DNA from 2 places in the Paenibacillus protaetiae genome. Region 2 is predicted to be linked to the other one. Evidence: a T-box and tRNA genes for the amino acid it is inferred to sense, from the RefSeq annotation. Region 2 holds a T-box; the other holds one or more tRNA genes.

Region 1 (7,357 bases), 470 kb from region 2:
ATCCCGTTAAACATATGTGGTTGAAGAATGGCGTGCCCTGAGAGATTCGAACTCCCGGCCTTTTGATTCGTAGTCAAACGCTCTATCCAGCTGAGCTAAGGGCACATGGAGCGGACGACGAGATTCGAACTCGCGACCCTCGCCTTGGCAAGGCGATGCTCTACCACTGAGCCACGTCCGCAGGATTGCTGCCTTCTTCGTTCTTCGCCGTTTATCGCGGCGACAAGATATAATATATCATCTCTTCAAATGAAATGCAACTGTTTTTTGAAAAACCTTTTGTAAAATTTTTTATGCATTTATTTTCCTCATACAAAATAAATTTATGCGATTTTGGGCTGCATTTCCGTCGCCATCGAACCTTATTTTCCGCCGTTCCAAAGTCCCTGTAATTAAAAAGGCAGGTTGTTCCGAATGGAATCGGACAGCCTGCCTCCGTCATTTTATAACTTCGCTTAAGCGCCTGCAGCCTGCAGTACCTTTTCATGGCCAAAAGCAACTTTGTTTGCAATAGGTTCGCCAGCCAGCGAATAAGGCAAGCAAAGCGGAACGCCTGTGCGCGGATCTGGAATGATATCCGCTTCGATGTTAAACACTTCCCGTAAAATTTCATGTGTCATTACTTCTTCCGGAGAGCCTTCTCCGGATACAGTACCTTTTTTGATCGCAATCATATGGTGCGCATAACGCGATGCATGATTCAAATCATGCACAACCATAACAATCGTCCGATTGTTCATCTCGTTCAGCTTTTGCAGCAACTGCAGCACTTCGAGCTGATGGGCCATATCCAAAAAAGTTGTTGGCTCATCGAGGAAAAGAATGTCCGTCTCTTGAGCAAGCGCCATCGCAATCCAGGCGCGTTGTCTTTGACCGCCGGACAGCTGGTCGACGGGACGGTCGGAGAATTCGCTCATGCCCGTTGCTTCAATCGCCCATTTCACAACCTCCCGGTCTTCCTTCGTTACCGTTCCGAATCCTTTCTGATAAGGGAAACGACCGTAGGAGACTAGCTCAGATACGGTAAGGCCGTCAGGCGCGGTTGGATTTTGCGGGAGAATAGCCAGCTGTTTCGCCACTTCCTTCGTAGACTGCTTATGGATGGACTTCCCGTCCAGAAGCACACTTCCGTTTGCAGGCTGCATAAGGCGTGCCATCGTTTTCAGGATAGTGGACTTGCCGGATCCGTTGGAACCAACAAGCGCCGTAATTTTCCCCTGAGGAATCGCAATATTTAAGTCTTGAACGATTAGCCGATCATCATAAGCAATATCAAGTTTCGAGGTAGTCAGCCGAATCAATGCGTACACACTCCTTTTCCAACCACGCCATGGTGTTGTTGTTTTTATCATTCAAAAATTCAAATTAAAAAGACCGCATTTGAAGTTCAAATGGCTAATGCCTAAATTAGAATCGTTCCAATTATGAGAACCATTATCAATTAAATCCAATGATAATAGTTCTCAGCAGGAAAGTCAATGCTTTAGCCTTTTATTTGCAACAAAATAGTGTGGATAATCGCGATTATGTCCGCATTTATTCACATGTGGATATTCGCCGCTGACCGTTTATTTCAAATGGAAGCCTTGCCGGCTCAAAAACTCGCGCATATGCGTACGGTTGCGGGAAGCCTTCGCTTCCATCGCCTCGGACCAGGTAATGCCCGATTTCCCCTGCGAACGGCTGATCATATAGCTTCTATGGGCATGGTCGTAAGTATGTACCGCCTCCAACACTTTATCGGGTCTATACCGATTCTCCGCATATACCCCTTCCAGCGGCAATCTTGGACGTCTCAGCGGCTCCTGATCCGGTACGCCGATGCACATGCCAAACACAGGATACACGCCTTTCGGCAGCTCCAGCAGCCGTGCAACCTCAGCAGGATCATTGCGGATTCCCCCGATATAGACAATGCCAAGCCCTAACGACTCAGCCGCAATCGCAGCATTTTGTGCCGCAAGCGCCGCATCTACCGTAGCGACAATGAAGTTCTCCGTCATGCCGGCGGGCTCTGTCTCCTCGTCTTTATGCAGCTTAATCGCCTGATCATAACGGTACAAGTCTGCACACCAGACAAGAAAAACCGGTGCTTCCGCTACATAAACCTGATGGCCGCTTAACTCAGCCAGCTTACTGCGAAGCTCCTTATCCGTTATACCGATAATGGAATAAGCTTGCATATTGCTTGAGGTTGAGGCGCTTTGCGCCGCCTCCACAATATCGCGCAGCTGCTCGGGAGAGACAAGCTCATTTGTAAATTTGCGTATGGAACGATGCTGTTTAAGCAGGTTAATCGTTTCGTTCATCAATTATCCACTCTCCTTATCATTCATGGGCTTAGTCTTCTTAAAGATTACCTAACTCGAAGGAAAAATCCAAATCTCATCCAGCGCGCTGCACAAAAAGCTCTTTTTTTGCATCCACAGCAAAAAGCAGAAGCCCCCTGCTGACCAAGAGCTCCCGCTTTTATGTTCAAGCATCACATCTACTTCGCCTTCCCCGGCACTAAACGATGCCATAGCCAAACTGCAATCGAGGCGGCTCCCAAACCTAAACCTGCCCAAGTAATACCGGCCCAGCCGTTTTTCTCCCAGATTAAGCTGCCGACAAAAGAACCAAACGCTCCGCCTACAAAAGTAGACACCATATAAATCGTGTTGAGCCGGCTTCTTGCATCATTATCCAAGCTGGATATCCGTGATTGGTTAGCGACCTGGGCCCCTTGGATACCAAGGTCCAGCAAAATAATTGCTGCAACAATCCAAATAATGCCCGAAAATGACCGGAGCAGTAGGAACGCAGCCAATATAAAAATAATCATGATACCAACAACAGTGCCTGGTTTGATTCGGTCTGCCAAACGCCCTACAAATGGCGCACAAAAAGCGCCTACCGCCCCAACAAGACCAAACAATCCAATCACTTCGCTTGTATAATGATAGGGCTCTGCTCCAAGATGAAATCCAAGAACCGTCCAAAACAAGCTGAATGTTGCAAAATTGATGGCGCCAATTAAAGTGCCTTCCCGCAATGTCCGGTGTTTCCGGATTAAGCTGCCCATCGAAAACAGCAGCTTACCATACGGCAAAACGCCTGAAGGTTTTGAATTCGGCAACTTATCTTTCAGCAGCAGTAAAAAAACGAACATTATGGCTGCAGCCAAGCCGTACATTAATCGCCAGCCCCATAAACCGCCAACCGCTCCGGCAACCGTCCTAGCCAGCAAAATACCGGTCAGCAGCCCTCCTACAACCGTACCTACCGCTTTTCCTTGCTGATGCCCTTGGGCAATTTGAGCTACCCATGGAATGATCACTTGCGGAACAACAGATGCCAGCCCTACGATAAAGCTGGCGACATACATCCACAACAAGCTGGGTACAAGGCTTGTAGCAAGCAGCGCAACAATAGCAGCAAGCATTAAGTAACGGATCAGCTTCCGCCGATTGACAATATCGCCTAAAGGGACAAATAAAAACAACCCTGAAGCATACCCGATTTGAGTTGCAGTCGATACATATCCGATGGAATCCGAGCTGACATGAAAAGCTTCCTGCATTTGAGTAAGCAACGGCTGGTTGTAGTACAGATTGGCGACACATACACCGGATGCAGTGGCCAGCAACATTAGAAGGCTTCTCGGCAGCCTAGATTCATTAGCCTGGACCATTTCGCTCACGCCATGTCCTCCTTTGTCTAATATGGCATAGATGATTAAGAAAAGTAAAAATGAAAAAACCCGAGAACCTTATTAAGGGCTCTCGGGCTCAGTATGCGCGTAGAGGGACTTGAACCCCCACGGTCTCCCGCTAGATCCTAAGTCTAGTGCGTCTGCCAATTCCGCCATACGCGCAAAATAAATGGTGAGCCATGAAGGACTCGAACCTTCGACACCCTGATTAAAAGTCAGGTGCTCTACCAACTGAGCTAATGGCTCTAACATGGCTGGGGATCAAGGATTCGAACCTTGGAGTGACGGAGTCAAAGTCCGTTGCCTTACCGCTTGGCTAATCCCCAATATCAGTTAAATGGTGGAGGGTGAGGGGATCGAACCCCCGACCCTCTGCTTGTAAGGCAGATGCTCTCCCAGCTGAGCTAACCCTCCACACGAATATAAAGTTAATGGTGACCCGTAGGGGATTCGAACCCCTGTTACCTCCGTGAAAGGGAGGTGTCTTAACCCCTTGACCAACGGGCCGCACTCCTCGTGCGCCTCGATATGTATAAGTACCGAAGCAAATCCTATTGCAACGTTTTGCAAAATGGAGCTCTCAACCGGGATCGAACCGGTGACCTCATCCTTACCATGGATGCACTCTACCTACTGAGCTATGAGAGCAAATGGCTCCCCGAACAGGACTCGAACCTGTGACAACTCGATTAACAGTCGAGTGCTCTACCAACTGAGCTATCAGGGAACATTTCAAACCAAGGTTTTGCGCCTTGAAAACTGGATGCGAAAGGTGATGCAATGAATCTTTAGCTTGATTTAGGATAAGCCCTCGACCGATTAGTATTCGTCAGCTGCACGCATTGCTGCGCTTCCACCCCGAACCTATCCACCTCGTCGTCTACAAGGGGTCTTACATACTGGGAAATCTCATCTTGAGGGGGCTTCACGCTTAGATGCTTTCAGCGCTTATCCCGTCCGTACATAGCTACCCAGCGGTGCTCCTGGCGGAACAACTGGTACACCAGCGGTACGTCCATCCCGGTCCTCTCGTACTAAGGACAGCTCCTCTCAAATTTCCTACGCCCACGACAGATAGGGACCGAACTGTCTCACGACGTTCTGAACCCAGCTCGCGTACCGCTTTAATGGGCGAACAGCCCAACCCTTGGGACCTACTTCAGCCCCAGGATGCGATGAGCCGACATCGAGGTGCCAAACCTCCCCGTCGATGTGGACTCTTGGGGGAGATAAGCCTGTTATCCCCAGGGTAGCTTTTATCCGTTGAGCGATGGCCCTTCCATGCGGTACCACCGGATCACTAAGCCCGACTTTCGTCCCTGCTCGACTTGTTGGTCTCGCAGTCAAGCTCCCTTATGCCTTTGCACTCTCCGAATGATTTCCAACCATTCTGAGGGAACCTTTGGGCGCCTCCGTTACTTTTTAGGAGGCGACCGCCCCAGTCAAACTGCCCGCCTGACACGGTCCCCCTACCGGATTCACGGTAGCGGGTTAGAACTCCGATACGATCAGGGTGGTATCCCAACGTCGCCTCCACACAAGCTGGCGCTCATGCTTCCCAGGCTCCCACCTATCCTGTACAGATCGTACCAAAGTCCAATATCAAGCTGCAGTAAAGCTCCATGGGGTCTTTCCGTCTTGTCGCGGGTAACCTGCATCTTCACAGGTATTAAAATTTCACCGGATCTCTCGTTGAGACAGCGCCCAAGTCGTTACGCCATTCGTGCGGGTCAGAATTTACCTGACAAGGAATTTCGCTACCTTAGGACCGTTATAGTTACGGCCGCCGTTTACTGGGGCTTCGGTTCACAGCTTCGGGATTGCTCCCTAACCGCTCCCCTTAACCTTCCAGCACCGGGCAGGCGTCAGCCCGTATACTTCGCCTTGCGGCTTCGCACAGACCTGTGTTTTTGCTAAACAGTCGCTTGGGCCTTTTCACTGCGGCCCCCTCGGGCTATTCACCCTACCGAGGCACCCCTTCTCCCGAAGTTACGGGGTCATTTTGCCGAGTTCCTTAACGAGAGTTACTCCGCGCGCCTTAGCATGCTCTGCTCGCCTACCTGTGTCGGTTTGCGGTACGGGCACCTTCACCTGGCTAGAGGCTTTTCTCGGCAGCCGGAGATCATGACCTTCGGTACTCTAAATTTCCCTCCCCATCACAGCCCAGCCTTATGATGTGCGGATTTGCCTACACATCAGCCTCACTGCTTGGACGGACTATTCCATCAGTCCGCGTCACTACCCTTCTGCGTCACCCCATTGCTCATAACGGTTTACGGTGGTACAGGAATTTCAACCTGTTGTCCTTCCACTACGCCTTTCGGCCTCGCGTTAGGTCCCGACTTACCCTGAGCGGACGAGCCTTCCTCAGGAAACCTTAGGCTTTCGGCGGACAAGATTCTCACTTGTCTTTTCGTTACTCATACCGGCATTCTCACTTGTATACTGTCCACCAGTCCTTACGGTCTGACTTCAACCTATATACAACGCTCCCCTACCCCTAACACTTCTTAAAGTGTAAGCCATAGCTTCGGTGGTGTGTTTAGCCCCGTTACATTTTCGGCGCAGAGTCACTCGACCAGTGAGCTATTACGCACTCTTTAAATGGTGGCTGCTTCTAAGCCAACATCCTGGTTGTCTTTGCAACTCCACATCCTTTCCCACTTAACACACACTTGGGGACCTTAGCTGATGATCTGGGCTGTTTCCCTTTTGACAATGGATCTTAGCACTCACTGTCTGACTCCCGGTAAACATATCTATGGCATTCGGAGTTTGACTAGACTTGGTAACCCTTGGCGGGCCCCGCATCCAATCAGTGCTCTACCTCCATGATACTCTATACCGAGGCTAGCCCTAAAGCTATTTCGGGGAGAACCAGCTATCTCCGAGTTCGATTGGAATTTCTCCGCTACCCCCACCTCATCCCCGAATTTTTCAACATTCGTGGGTTCGGGCCTCCAGTGCGTGTTACCGCACCTTCACCCTGGACAGGGGTAGATCACACGGTTTCGGGTCTACGACCACATACTCATTCGCCCTATTCAGACTCGCTTTCGCTGCGGCTCCACCTCTTCGGCTTAACCTCGCATGGGATCGTAACTCGCCGGTTCATTCTACAAAAGGCACGCCATCACCCGGCGTTTTTCCAAAGGAAAAGACGCACATGGGCTCTGACTTCTTGTAAGCGCACGGTTTCAGGTTCTTTTTCACTCCGCTCCCGCGGTGCTTTTCACCTTTCCCTCACGGTACTGCTTCACTATCGGTCACTAGGGAGTATTTAGCCTTGGCAGATGGTCCTGCCGGATTCCCACGGGGTTCCTCGTGTCCCGCGGTACTCAGGATCCGTCTCGGAGGGTGCTGACTTTCGGTTACAGGGCTTTTACCTCATCTTGCGGGCCTTTCCAGACCTCTTCGCCTACCCAACACCTTTGTAACTCCATGTGAGACGTCCTACAACCCCAAGAAGCAAGCTCCTTGGTTTGGGCTGTTCCGCTTTCGCTCGCCGCTACTGACGGAATCACTTTTGTTTTCTCTTCCTCAGGGTACTTAGATGTTTCAGTTCCCCTGGTATGCCTCCCTCTGACCTATGTATTCAGTCAGTGGTGACTGCCCATTACGACAGCCGGGTTTCCCCATTCGGACACCCCCGGATCAAAGCTT
Region 2 (7,357 bases):
TGCGGAAAACGGGCGCAAAGCGATAGAGAAGGCAGAGGAGTTCCGTCCTCATGTTGTGCTGATGGACATTAAAATGCCGGGCATCCACGGGCTGGACGCGTTGAAAGAAATAAAAGCCGGCAATCCCGGCGTCAAGATGGTGCTGGTGACAGCTTATGAGCAATTTGAATACGCGAAGCAAGCTTTTTCGCTTGGGGTCAAAGATTATTTGACGAAACCGGTCAGGCGGGATGAGATCATTCATTTGCTGGCCAGGATTGTCCAAGAGCTGGAAGCGGAGAAGAACAGCCGGCAGCAGGAGCTGGCGCATAAAGAAAACAATATCCGTTTACGGCAGCTTGCCGAAACGGAGCTGGCTTTGAATTTGATGACGCATGCAGTTCATCCGACGGACATCTCCCAGCTGCTGGAAATGCTGAATATGGACTTGGAGACCGGCTGCGCGATCGTCGCTGCGTTCCCTGACTTTCATCTTCGAGGCGGCGAAACGGCGGATGCGGTGCTGCGGGACATGCATGATACGATCCGCGACACGGTCAAACTTGCTTCCGTACCGGTCCACACGGTAGTCAGTCCGCTTATCGACAGGCATATGACGGTTTTTGTCATTGGCAAAAGCGAAGATAAAATGAAGCTCCGGGACGAAGCGTTCCTGCTGGGCGGCAAGCTGGCAGAAGAGATGCACAGCCGGAAGCAGCTGCGCATTTCGGTCGGAATCGGCAGTATCGGATTACTGGAGGCCGGCTTGCGCCGTTCCTATTATGAAGCGGTATTTGCTTCCGCATCTCCAACTGCCGGGAACGGTCGGGTGGCGTTGTACGGGGAGCTTCCGGTTTCGGCCGGCCAAGCGGAAACGGATAAGCAGGATAACCGTGACAAAGGCAGTTATGTGCAGATGGCGATTGAACGGATTCGTGAGGAACGGGACCATCAAACCCATCATTTGATGGATAAGGCGGCCGATTTTATCCGTGGGCACTTCCGGGAGGAGCTGTCGCTGGAGCAGGCGGCGGAACATGTCCATCTGAATCCGTATTATTTCAGCAAGCTGTTCAAGCAGTATATCGGCGAGTCTTTTATCGACTTTATAACCCGAATCCGGATCGAGGAAGCGCAGGCGCTTATTACGGAAGGGCGGCTGAGCCTGAAAGAAATTTCGTACAGCATCGGCTACAAAGACCCCAACTATTTCAGCAGGGTGTTTAAGAAAGTCGCGGGGCTTTCGCCTTCCGAATACCGCAGCCAGCAGTATTTAAACCTGCCGGAGCAGGATGAGGAGTGGGAGTAAGCGGCCTAAGCATTTTTTCGCCAGGCTCCGGGAGCATGAAGCAAGCCGGCATTCAAGCTTTCGAATTTGTCTATACGGTTTATGCACAGAAGCTGGCTTGCATCATATCGGATCTGGACTCAAGCCGCTTAAAACTGCGTTTGCAGCTTAAGCGGCTTTTTTCGCTTTTTTTTTGAGCGGGGCAGCCCGAGTGATGTCGTTTTTTTGCCACATCATTAAGGGTGACGGACTTTACTGATGTATGTTACGATTAAATGGTGTAAATGCGGATATCGGAACAGCTGCAAGTAAGAGGAGGTAATGACTATGCCTGAAATTGACGGCATTTTGGACAAAGCGCTGAGAGGCGAGCGAATTACGCTGGAGGAATGCGTCACGCTGCTGGAGTCCGATGAGATTGAAAAAATGGGCAAAGTGGCTAACGAGCTAATGCTCCGCCGCCATCCGGAGCCCATCACGACCTTTGTAGTAGGCCGAAACATTAACTATACGAATATATGTGATGTGTATTGCCGTTTTTGTGCATTTTACCGCCGTCCCGGATCGGATGAAGGTTATGTGCTGCCGAACGAAACGATTTTGCGTAAAATTCAGGAAACCGTCGATGTTGGCGGCACCGAAATATTGATGCAAGGCGGTACGAACCCGGATCTGCCGTTCAGCTATTATTTGGATGTGCTGCGTGAGATTAAGAAGCATTATCCGGACATCACGATGCACTCCTTCTCGCCGGCTGAAATTCAGAAGATGAAGGATGTTTCGGACGGCTTATCGCTGGAGGAAGTCATCCGCCAGCTGCATGAAGCGGGCCTGGATTCGCTGCCGGGAGGCGGAGCGGAAATTCTCGACGACCGCACACGCCGGAAAATCAGCCGCCTGAAAGGCTCCTGGACGGACTGGATGGACGTCATGAAGACGGCTCATCGCCAGGGCATGAACACGACGGCCACGATGGTATACGGCTTCGGCGAAACGATGGAGGAGCGTGCGCTTCACTTGCTCCGCATTCGTGACGCGCAAGACGAATGCATCGCAAACGGCTACGATTCGACCGGGTTCCTTGCGTTTATTTGCTGGCCGTTCCAGCCGGACAATACGAACATGAAACGGGAAAAAAGCAAGCCGGAAGAATATTTGAAGATGGTTGCGATCAGCCGCATCATGCTCGATAATATCGACAACTTCCAATCGTCCTGGGTGACGATGGGGCCGGAAATCGGCAAGCTGTCGCTCCATTACGGCTGCAATGATTTCGGCAGCACGATGATCGAAGAGAACGTCGTCTCCGCTGCGGGAACGACACATAAGGTCAACATCAACGTCACGCTGGATATTATCCGTGCGGCCGGCAAAACGCCGGCGCAGCGCAATACGAAATACGAAACGCTGAAAGTTTACCACGAGAACGAAACAGCCGATAAAGATTTTATTATGCAGAACTAATTGCGTCTTGCCCTTCCTGTCCGGGAGGGCTTTTTTTATTGCAGCGGCCGGGCTTTCTATTCTCCCTTCGCTTATCCCAAGTTCTTCATCGTATATCCGATTCGGCAGGGCCATATACTGATAAGGATGAAAGGGGTGAGCTAATGGAACTGTTTACGATTACGCTGCATTCCGGTGCAGAAGGAGCAATAGTTGCACTGCAAGGTCTCCTGGCTCAATATGCCGCAAAAGACCTACATAAATTCCCCGAAGCTAATGAACAACTGGTTCATTTTGAGCTTATCGATAAACATCGTGTCCGCTGTACGGCGGTGCTGCCGCAATTCCGGCTGGCTGATCATAGCGCCGCCTTGTATCGAAGCGCTTCCCAGGCGCTTGCCGAATATGTCGTTCACTATATGGAATCCGATCTGCTCACCAATACGATCCGGCGCAAATACCGGAATCATGAAAGCGATATGGCCGTTATTATCCCCTACTGCCATCAGCTGCTGTACGGATCGGATGCCGACGGTTTAGGCGTCAAATTTCAGGAAGCGGATAAACGGCGCAGGAAAAATAAAGTAGCGGAAGAAATCGAGCCGTATTTACAGGAATACACGGATTTAAACTTGAATGGTTTTGCGTTGTTCCGCCTTCGCGCTTACCGAAACGAGCTGGAAGAGATTGTGGAATATGCGCTGGACGAATATGTACTGGATAAGCAATACCAGGAATTTATTTCGCTGCTTAAATATTTCGTCTGCTTGCAGGAGACGAAAGTTCCCGAGGTTCATCTGGTGCATAAGGGCGGGCATGAGTTCGAGCTGCTGAATGAACGGTTTCAGGCGCTGGAGCCTAAGCCGCATACCGACCGGGTTGTCGCAGAAATGCTGGAAGCGGAAATCAATATCGAGGACATGGTGATCAGCTCGCTTATCGCTGTTTCTCCCAAAGTGATAACGATTCATACACGACAGCCGGATGCGCAGGTCATCCGCACCATTGAGACGATCTTTGACAGCCGGGTGCAAATTTGTGCAGGCTGCGTCTCCTGCAGCCAGCGACTGGATGAAATGGACCATGTACAGCCTTGAACAGGCAGCTGGCGGCAAGCGCTTGAGCTTGACCAAACCGATGCCAGCCGCTATAATTTTCACAGAACGTTTTTTATTCGAACAAAAGCTGTGACAAAGACATGTGCTTGCGTCCTTGGCCGTTCAGAGAGAGGAACCTCGGCTGCAATTTCCTCCGGTGAATCGTAAGTATACCCCTTTGTAGCTGTGCAGTTGAAAGCACTCGTGCCGAGTAAGCTGCGCCGGGAATTCCCGTTACAGAACATACGAAGGATTGCGCTGCGTTCATGCAGGCAGTTGAAGTAGGGTGGAACCACGGGTTAATAACAAGCACTCGTCCCTTTGCGGGGATGCGTGCTTTTTTTGTGCGTTTTTCCGCCGGCTTACCTTTTGGATCTACAGGGAGGAAACGAATAATGAGCATTAAAGTGACATTGCCGGATGGCGCGGTACGCGAATATGAAGCAGGCGTAACGGTAGAGGACATTGCAGGCTCGATCAGCTCCGGCCTGCGCAAGAACGCGATTGCGGGCAAAGTAAACGGCAAAGTGGTTGATGTCAATACGCCGCTGAATGAAGACGCCGAAGTAGCGATTATTACGGTTGAAACGCCGGAAGGACTGGAAGTATACCGCCACAGCACGGCGCATTTGATGGCGCAGGCGATCAAGCGCATTTACGGCAACAAAGCCGTGAAGCTGGGTATCGGTCCGGTTATTGAAGACGGCTTCTACTACGATATTGATATGGAACAGTCGCTGACGCCGGATGACCTCGTGAAAATCGAAAAGGAAATGGAAAAAATCGTCCAGGAAAATCTGGATATCCGCCGCCGCGTAGTGAGCCGTGAAGAAGCAACCGCTATTTTCACCGAGCTTGAAGACAACCTGAAGCTGGAGCTGATCCGTGATTTGCCGGAGACTTCGGTCATTACCATGTACGACCAAGGCGAGTTTTTCGACCTTTGCCGCGGGCCGCATTTGCCGTCCACAGGCCGTATCAAAGCGTTTAAGCTGCTTAGCGTAGCGGGCGCTTACTGGCGCGGCGATTCCAAAAACAAAATGCTGCAGCGCATTTACGGCACGGCATTCCCGAAAAAAGCGCAGCTGGAGGAACATCTGCATTTTCTCGAGGAAGCGAAAAAACGCGATCACCGCAAGCTGGGCCGCGAGCTCAAAATGTTCACCTTCTCCCGCGAGGTGGGCCAAGGCTTGCCGCTGTGGCTGCCAAACGGCGCGAAGGTTCGCCGCACGCTGGAGCGCTACATCGTTGACTTGGAAGAAAAGCTGGGCTATCAGCATGTCTATACGCCGGTGCTCGCTAACGTAGAACTGTACAAAACTTCCGGCCACTGGGAGCATTACAGCGAGGACATGTTCCCGAAAATGGACCTGGACGGCGAAGAGCTTGTGCTCCGCCCGATGAACTGTCCGCACCATATGATGGTGTTCAAAAGCGAGATGCGCAGCTACCGCGATCTGCCGGTCCGCATTGCGGAGATGGGCACGATGCACCGCTACGAAATGTCCGGCGCGCTGACCGGCCTGCACCGCGTACGTGCGATGACGCTGAACGACGCGCATATTTTCTGCCGTCCGGATCAAATCAAGGAAGAGTTTGCGCGCGTCGTCAACCTGATCCGCAAAGTGTACGAAGACTTTGGCATTAAGGAATACCGCTTCCGCCTGTCGTACCGCGATCCGAAGGATACGGAAAAATATTTCCAAAACGATGAAATGTGGGAAATGTCGCAGCGCATGCTGCGCGAGGTTGTAGAAGAGCTGGATCTGCCGTTTTTCGAGGCGGAAGGCGAAGCGGCGTTTTACGGTCCGAAGCTGGACGTGCAAATCAAGACGGCGCTTGGCAAAGAAGAGACGCTGTCGACCGCGCAGCTGGACTTCCTGCTGCCTGAGCGCTTCGAGCTTGAATATGTCGGCAGCGACGGCAACAAGCATCGTCCGGTCGTGATCCACCGCGGCATTATTAGCACGATGGAGCGTATGACCGCATTCCTGCTTGAGAACTTCGCAGGCGCGCTGCCGCTCTGGCTGTCGCCGGTCCAAGCGAAAGTCATTCCGGTATCGACCGCTTACGAGGCTTACGCCCGCGAAGTGGAGGACAAGCTGCGTGAAGGCGGTATCCGGGTCGAAAGCGATCTGCGCAACGAGAAGCTTGGCTACAAAATTCGTGAAGCGCAGCTGGAAAAAATGCCGTATATGCTCGTTGTAGGCGAAGCGGAGTCGCAATCCGGCACCGTATCCGTACGCAAACGCGGCGAAGGCGACATCGGCGCCAAATCGGTCAGCGAAGTTATTGCCCATTTGGACGAAGAAATTCGGACAAAACACATTTAAGCTAACTGTTGAATCCGTCTATAAATGAATGAAGCTTGTCCCGTTTGGGTATTATTTCTTCTGAGGAGGAAGCTGCCCAAATGGTGACAAGCTTTTTTAATGCTGTAAAAGGGCTGGCATGCCGCATCATACCGCTGCTGCTTGTATGGCTATGCTGCGCAGGAGCAGCAGATGAAGCTGCTGCGCTAGCCGGACATCCGTCCGGCAAGGAGCATAGGCGGGCCGCTGAACAGCATTTGCACAACAAACAGGCCACTTATAAAGTAGTGGCGACCGGGTATACGGCCGGCGTGGAGTCGACCGGCAAACGTCCGGGTCATCCGCAATACGGCATTACGTACTCCGGCGTAAAGGTAAGGCGGGATCAGGTATCAACCATTGCTGCAGATCCGAAGCTGTTCCCGATCGGGACGGTTTTGTATATCCCGGGTTACGGCTACGGGGTTGTCGCTGACACCGGTTCAGCGATTAAAGGATCAAAAATCGACTTGTATTTTGAGACGACAAGGCAAGTTTATGAGCAATGGGGCAAACGGACCGTGAACGTTAAAGTAATCAGCATGGGCAGCGGCAGGCTGTCCCAGAAGCGGCTGAATCAGTTAAATCAGGCGGTGGAGGCCGGTTTGCCAATCCCGCAAGGCGATATAAGATCTTAACCAAAAGCAGTGAATAAGCCGCGTTAAGACTGACATACTACGAAGGAGGACAGGAGGTGAGCTTAACATGGCGAAAAACAAAAAGAATAAAGTGAACCAGGATTTTTCCGCCGAGTTTTCCGAATCGGTTGGAAATACGAATGCTGCTTTTAATAAAGCATCTTCTAAACAACAGCAAAAAGCGCAAAAATAAACGGATAACCGGGATAGATATGCAAGGAACAAGGAGAGCCTTCAGCGGGCTCTTCTTTTTAATGTGAAAAAATATATTTTCAAAGCATCTTATTTTATTGTATGATTAGTTATGTAATAATTAATAACACAATAAGATAGGTGAACTGACATGATTGAGCCTGCCCGCAAACGATATCTTTCTTCCTCCAAACGGATTGCTGCGGAGATTTTACCTTTTATTGATGCTTACGCAGCTAAAAAAGAGCAAGAAATTGCTGAAATTGAACAAATGGTAGAGCGTTACGAGAAGCGGCGGCTGGCAGAGGACCGGGCTTATCAGTCAATGTCGATGTTCAGGAAAATGCTGACAGGCAAAAAGCCGGATCA

What was found. A T-box is a leader RNA that pairs with one kind of tRNA and senses whether it is charged. The one in region 2 lies ahead of thrS (threonine--tRNA ligase), so its partner is inferred to be a tRNA-Thr.
Region 1: it has a tRNA-Thr gene. The T-box ahead of thrS (threonine--tRNA ligase) is inferred to sense a tRNA for this amino acid. The anticodon was not compared.

What each region holds. Positions count from the first base shown of each region.
Region 1 is NZ_CP035492.1:3,747,639-3,754,995, reverse strand. It holds tRNA gene ET464_RS17420 (tRNA-Pro) at 1-6, opposite strand, end outside; tRNA gene ET464_RS17415 (tRNA-Arg) at 29-105, opposite strand; tRNA gene ET464_RS17410 (tRNA-Gly) at 107-181, opposite strand; gene ET464_RS17405 (ABC transporter ATP-binding protein) at 456-1,301, opposite strand; gene nfsA (oxygen-insensitive NADPH nitroreductase) at 1,569-2,309, opposite strand; gene ET464_RS17395 (MFS transporter) at 2,489-3,673, opposite strand; tRNA gene ET464_RS17390 (tRNA-Leu) at 3,777-3,856, opposite strand; tRNA gene ET464_RS17385 (tRNA-Lys) at 3,865-3,940, opposite strand; tRNA gene ET464_RS17380 (tRNA-Gln) at 3,946-4,020, opposite strand; tRNA gene ET464_RS17375 (tRNA-Val) at 4,033-4,108, opposite strand; tRNA gene ET464_RS17370 (tRNA-Glu) at 4,127-4,201, opposite strand; tRNA gene ET464_RS17365 (tRNA-Thr) at 4,267-4,342, opposite strand; tRNA gene ET464_RS17360 (tRNA-Asn) at 4,346-4,421, opposite strand; rRNA gene ET464_RS17355 (23S ribosomal RNA) at 4,494-7,357, opposite strand, start outside.
Region 2 is NZ_CP035492.1:4,220,567-4,227,923, forward strand. It holds gene ET464_RS19630 (response regulator transcription factor) at 1-1,288, shown strand, start outside; gene mqnC (cyclic dehypoxanthinyl futalosine synthase) at 1,595-2,731, shown strand; gene ytxC (putative sporulation protein YtxC) at 2,875-3,807, shown strand; T-box leader at 3,889-4,131, shown strand; gene thrS (threonine--tRNA ligase) at 4,203-6,140, shown strand; gene ET464_RS19650 (3D domain-containing protein) at 6,221-6,796, shown strand; gene ET464_RS20645 (hypothetical protein) at 6,864-6,989, shown strand; gene ET464_RS19655 (hypothetical protein) at 7,140-7,357, shown strand, end outside.